DNA from 2 places in the Alteromonas sp. B31-7 genome. Region 2 is predicted to be linked to the other one. Evidence: predicted binding sites of a transcription regulator. Region 2 holds the regulator's gene; the other holds the start of a gene.
The links. Region 2 encodes ArgR, which controls arginine synthesis, uptake and breakdown. Its sites were predicted from a motif close to ANTGAATANNTATTCANT; they were not measured.
Positions count from the first base shown of each region.

Region 1: the regulator ArgR is predicted to act here: its motif matches at 1,734-1,751, upstream of IUA53_RS04365 (N-acetylmuramoyl-L-alanine amidase).

Region 1 covers NZ_CP065233.1:1,033,934-1,037,365, reverse strand. Annotated here, with positions in the region: gene arcB (aerobic respiration two-component sensor histidine kinase ArcB) at 1-569, opposite strand, end outside; gene IUA53_RS04365 (N-acetylmuramoyl-L-alanine amidase) at 652-1,545, opposite strand; gene gltB (glutamate synthase large subunit) at 2,151-3,432, shown strand, end outside.
Region 2 covers NZ_CP065233.1:688,352-691,783, forward strand. Annotated here, with positions in the region: gene IUA53_RS02980 (TonB-dependent receptor) at 1-1,121, opposite strand, end outside; gene argR (transcriptional regulator ArgR) at 1,594-2,058, opposite strand; gene mdh (malate dehydrogenase) at 2,294-3,232, shown strand.

The DNA of each region.
Region 1 (3,432 bases), 350 kb from region 2:
ATTAATTCCGCTATGCGGTTACAACCGGCAAATCGCCCCTCTTCATTTCGATAATAGATAAGGTCCGGTGACGCATCGATAATAGAACGTAATAAGGTAGATAAACGGCGAGCCTGAGCTTCTTGTTCAGACTTATCCTGAATTTCCCGCTCAAGGTCTTTAAACACAGACTCGCGCTCTTCTTGCGCTTGCTTGCGTTGCTCTATCTCGTGGTTGAGTTGGCGAATATTGCTTTGCAGCTCACGGTTAAGAAAAACATCTTCTTCACGTAAACGCTCTAATTGGCTTACCACTTCTTTTAAATTGGTGCGGGAGTTTTCCAGTTGCTTTATAAGCTCACTGAAGAAATAGAGTACCCAAGGTGCAGAAAGCATAGTGAGAATAACCGCGCTAATGAAATCATCGGGTTCTACATCACTGCCCATACTGACACGAATAACGTACGAGCCACCAAGGGTAAAGACTAAAGATAAAACAACGAAAAGGATGCTGAGTTTAAGCGTGCCAAACCGTTGTACAAACTGAGCAAACCTAATAGCCCAGGAATCATTGGGTGAGTCTGAATGCATGAACGTCTATTGTTAGGATTATATTCGCCCTATCCTATCAGGGTTTCTCTATTTCGGGAACGTATAGCCGCGTTAGGCTTATTTATTCCGCTTTAACCGTGGCCAAATATTGCTCACTTACCCAACCGGTAGTGGTGCGTTCAACCTTCGCCCATCCCTTTTTAACCTCAATAATTTCAACCTTGTCACCGGCTAGTAAAGGTAGCCCTTGCTTTTCATAGTGTGTACCAGGCCCGCTTCTTACATTTAACTTACTGGCCCTAACCACTGCCGGTTGCGGTACGTCGAAGGTGTTTATCTGAGTATTTGATTCTGTCACGTCAACGTGTGAGGGCTCGGCATCTCCCAACATGCGAGAACGCAGTTTATCTAATGGAAAAGCGGGGCCAGGATCGACCTTTCTATCAGGCGCTATCTCTTCATGCCCTACAATGCAGGTGATGCCGTATTGGCGACATAATAATTGGCACAAAGAAAACGTACGCATAATTTGCGCCTCGGTATATCGGTGCCAATATCGAGGGGCAGTTTGATTTCGATGTGTGCCTTTGAACACATCACTGCTTTCATAAACACCACCGAACCAGCTGGTATAAAAGCCTTCGCCATTTGGAGTAAGCTCACCTGCATTATCTAATTCAATGCCTAAAGAGTACTGGTTTAGGCTTGTGCGTCCTTGCCAACTGCTTTTCCCCGCATGCCAGCCAATTTTATTAAACGGCAGCATTTGGACAATTTCACCTTGCCGCCCTACCGCTAAATGCGCCGACACTTTGTTATTTGGGTTTGTCATCACATTTACTGACGATGACAAACTACTCCCGGCGGTAAAATGGATAACGATGGTATCGGGAAAACTGTCTTTGAAAGGGCCAGACGTGTTAGATGAAGGCGTGAAAGAAACATCACTCCCTGAAAGGCGATGTTTACTAATAACAAGGTTATCAGCAGAGGCATTATGTTGTAGCGTCGGCATGTTTTTTCCTTTAAACGTTTTTGCACCGACAACATGGATGTTCAGATAAAACTTTTACTCATTCCATTAAGCGCTTTACCACTGTATAATTTTCAATCAATATAGCAGTCAAAGGGTGAAGTTCAAAGTTTACGTTTCTAAATAAAAATACATGACCACCGCCTTGAGATACATAAAACTCGAAATTAAATGAATTTTTATTCATCACACCCAGCCAAATGCGAGTAATTATCATTACGATAACAAATTTTTATCTACGATTGTTACTGATAACATTTTTATTACAAATCGAATTTAATGTTTATAAGTTACTGTATTAGTTAATTTTATAATTATTTATATCAAATCTTTAAAAGGACATTCATTTTTACGTTTGATTTTAGTTTTCAATGTGGGTATTTTGTACGGCCCGCACAGCAATAATGCATAAAAATGCGGAATTCGACTGGAATCCTCTAATAATAAATAACGACAAGAAAGGCGCGTTAAGCGGGTAATACTGCCGGCTGCTAAAAGACGTCTGAACAATGTTGTGATACGCAAAACCTAGGCGCATCTACACGCAACGCATACCTTACCCAGTCAAAGGTTGAAGGAGTTAAGAGATGAGTTTATATAATCCCAACGATTCCCGGGATAACTGTGGGTTCGGCTTAATCGCCCATACTCATGGAGAAGCCAGTCACGAATTGGTTACCACTGCTATCCACGGCTTAGACCGTATGCAGCACAGAGGCGGTATTGCCGCCGATGGAAAAACCGGTGATGGCTGTGGCTTGTTGCTACAAAAACCGGATGCGTTCTTCCATGCAATCGCCGACGAAAATGGCTGGAAACTCAGCAAAAAGTACGGCGTGGGCATGATTTTCTTAAGTCAGGACCCAGTACTCGCGCAAACATCACGCGAAGTACTAAATGAAGAACTAGAAAAAGAAACCCTGAGTGTAGTCGGCTGGCGCGAAGTGCCTGTTGATCATTCTGTTCTGGGTGAATTGGCCGCGACCGGTGTTCCTCAAATTGAACAAGTGTTTGTGAATGCCCCTGCGGGTTGGCGCAAGCGTGATTTAGAGCGCCGCCTATATATGGTGCGTCGCCGTGTTGAGAAACGCCTAGAAACTGACCCCGACTTTTACGTTGCCTGTTTATCAGGGTTAGTGACTATTTATAAAGGCTTGGTAATGCCGAAAGACTTACCCGCCTTTTATCACGACTTAGCTGATGAACGTATGAAAAGCGCGATATGTGTTTTCCACCAACGTTTCTCAACGAATACACTGCCCCGTTGGCCACTCGCGCAACCCTTCCGTTTTCTTGCTCACAATGGTGAGATAAACACCATTAAGGGTAACCGAGATTGGGCAATGGCCCGTGCCGCTAAGTTTTCAACGCCGCTTATTCCTGACCTTAAAGACGCAGCTCCCTTCGTTAATACAGAAGGCTCTGACTCGTCTTCATTAGATAACATGTTGGAATTGTTCCTTGCGGGCGGTATGGACTTATTCCGTGCCATGCGCTTATTGGTGCCACCAGCGTATCAAAACAACAAAACCATGGACGACGACCTACGTGCATTTTATGAGTTTAACTCTATGCACATGGAACCCTGGGATGGCCCTGCCGGTATCGTTTTAACTAACGGCCGCCATGTAGCTTGTAACCTCGACCGAAACGGTTTACGTCCTGCGCGCTACGTTATCACTAAAAATGGCTTTATTACCCTCGCCTCTGAAATTGGCATCTGGGATTATGAGCAGTCTGATGTGATTGAAAAAGGTCGCGTGGGGCCAGGTGAAATGCTAGCGGTAGATACTTACACCGGCAAAATTTGGCGCTCAACGGAAATTGATGAAGACTTAAAAGCGCGCCACCCCTATAAAGAGTGGTTAG
Region 2 (3,432 bases):
AAGGTGGTTTTTTCTGTGGTGGTATCGCGGGTACCTAGGCTTGTTGTACGGAAATAAATGCTACCATCTTCATCATAGGGATTCATGGCATTGTCTGCATCAATGGTTAATGTTGAAGTAGACACTGGGGTGGCAGCGTAGCGTGTGTCGGTAGAGGTTTGAAGTGCTGAAAAGCGGCTCACAAAATGTAAGTTATCAGAAATATCGTATTCAATTTTGGTCAAAAGAGAGTTTTTCTCTGATGCGCCATACAGCCATGTAGAGTTACCGTAATAGTAACCGCAACGGTCGCCCACGTTTACCGTATCATCTACTTCACCGCACAGCTCTTCGTTAAACTGTAGAGTAGAACTGCCTGACGCTAAAAAGTTGGCTACGGGGCTAAACGTTGAATAGCTAGTACCAGCGTACTCACCATTTACTGCCACATCGGTCACTTCTTGGGTATTCGCGTGTTCTGCAATAAATACGATGCTGCCTTTATCGTTAGTGACACCTGCAGCCATGTTAAATTGGTTACTGTTACCGCCATCTACACCCGGATCTTCGAAGGTATAGCCAAGTTCAACACCATCAAATTCACTTTTGGTAATGATGTTGATTACACCTGCAACCGCGTCAGACCCGTAAATTGCTGATGCACCGTCCCGTAGAATTTCAATGCGCTCTACGATGCTCATAGGAATCATCGACATGTCCGATGAGGAACCACCGTCGTATCCTAGGCCCGGTAAACGTCGCCCATCCATCAATACTAAGGTGGCGCCAGCCCCTAGACCACGTAAGTTTACTTCGCTGGATGCTGATGCACCGCTGCCATAACCCGACTGACCTCTAAAAGAGCCAAAGGTGTTTATGGAGCTATTTCTTAAAACGTCTGCAACCGTAGTATCACCTGATAGCTCGATAGACTCGGCGGTGATAACAGTTACCGGTGAAACCGCTTCTAAATCTACTCGCTTAATACGTGAACCCGTTACCTGAATTCTTTCTGTTGGCTCGGTTTCTTCGTTGTCTTCAATTGTCTGCGCGCTAACCTGCGGCATAGTAAGCAGACTTGCAGAACCCGCAATTAATAGACCTTTTCTGACGCCTAAACTAAGCTTTTTAATATCGAACATTTTAATTCCCCTTTTGAACAACTTGCTGCCAATTAAATTAGCGTTGCTCTTATTAGTTTTATTTTTCGACAGATGTGATTTGTCGAGAGAATTAAGCACTTGGTCGAGGTGTTTGGCAATTGGTCACTAATGTTTATTACACATTACTTTCCATATTTTCTAAATTCTTACAAAGTTTACGGGAACAGTAGTATATTTTGTGCTCGTCAAACTCTTTGACTTAGTTGATCTGAAAGGTAAGTGCATGCTTACTATTTCGAGGAGTATGAAGTGTTTTCTTGATGGGAAAATCTCTTTGCGTGAACTTTACGCGCGTTTGCAGAAAACTTGTAGATGGCTATGTTACATTTTAGTCGTGTGTTAGAAAATTTGTATCTCCCTGGTACAAGTTCCTTTGCCGCTAATATTTATTAGCGGCTTTTTTTGATTTAAATTTAATTTATACATTCCGTTCAAATTAAATTTAAACGCATTATACATTTTCAAATAAATCTTCAACACGTTGTCTTAGTTCTTCTATTTGAGTGACATCTGCGGGTGCAATAAAAATAGTGTCGTCACCGGCTATGGTGCCTAGTACCCCATCTTTTTTACTGAGTGAATCTAGTAAACGAGCAATAAGTTGTGCAGCTCCTGGACTGGTTCGAATAATGACCATCACATTATTGTGCACAATATCTAATACCAACTGTTTAAGCGGGCTTTTTGCCGTTGGCATGCCTAACTCTGGGGGCAAACAATACACCATGTCGCCGCGCGCATTTCGGGTACGAACAGCGCCAAACTTACTGAGCATACGAGATATTTTAGATTGGCTTATATTATCGAAGCCTTGTGCTTTTAGTGCTTCAACAATGTCGCCTTGCGAACCGTAACTTTCCGCTTTTAAAATCTCTTTGAAGGCTTTTATTAATTGTTCTTGCTTTACGTTAGCCATAATGTCCTTTTTGCGTCGTTAGGATAATTTTAAATCTAATTTTTATTAGCATATATTGTGCCCCACAGGTACACTTTACGCAATTTGTTTGCATAACCATGCATGATAATGAATATCGGTGTGAAATCGTCTTAAAACTCAGTAATAAGACGATCCGATGATTGAGTTTTCCCCCGCGTTGCATTAGTGTGACGTTCCGTTTAAATACGTGAAGTAATCCCATAGGAGAAATGGTATGAAAGTAGCCGTGTTAGGTGCTGCCGGTGGTATTGGTCAGGCGCTGTCTTTGTTGTTAAAAACGCAATTGCCAGCAGGTTCAGATTTAGCGCTTTACGACGTAGCGCCAGTTGTTCCTGGTGTAGCCGTTGATTTGAGCCACATCCCCACTGCGGTAAAAGTAACCGGTCACGGTAAAGATGACCTAGCTGGTGCACTAACTGGAGCAGACGTTGTTCTTATTCCAGCAGGTATGCCTCGTAAGCCAGGTATGGATCGTTCAGATCTGTTCAACATCAACGCCGGCATTGTTAAAAACCTTATTGAAGGTGTCGCTGATAACTGCCCTGATGCGTGTGTTGGCATCATCACTAACCCTGTTAACACAACTGTTGCTATTGCTGCTGAAACGCTAAAAGCAAAAGGCGTTTACAACAAAAACAAACTTTTTGGTGTAACAACGCTTGATGTTATCCGCGCTGAAACCTTTGTTGCTGAGCTTAAAGGTGTAGACGTATCTTCTGTGCACGTACCGGTAATCGGTGGTCACTCTGGGACTACAATCCTTCCGCTTCTTTCACAAGTTGAAGGCGTTGAGTTCACAGACGAAGAAGTGTCTAGCCTAACAACGCGTATCCAAAACGCGGGTACTGAAGTGGTTGAAGCGAAAGCGGGCGGCGGCTCTGCAACCCTATCTATGGGTCAAGCAGCGGCACGTTTCTGTTTGTCTCTTGTATCTGCAATGCAGGGCGAGAATGTAGTTGAGTACACTTATGTACAAACTGACGACAGCGACGACGCAGCATTCTTTGCACACCCAGTTCGCTTAGGCGCAAACGGTGTTGAAGAAATCTTGCCTTACGGCGAGCTAAGCGCGTTTGAAGAAAAAGCGAAAAGCGACATGCTTGAAGGCCTACGTGGCGACATCAAGCTAGGCGTTGACTTCGTAAACGGCTAATAGTGCCCTTGGCGGGTTAGCCTGAAAAGGCAATCAAAACGTAGGCCCGCCGTGAATACGTCCCTGTAGGCTTCGCCACCGCATCCATGCGGTGGAGAGCCTACATTTTAATTACCTTCCCAGTCTTTACACCAACATGCGATCTTATCGGACCTCATTACTCTAGAGAGTAGAAAGACTGTTACGACCTTACGTATCCA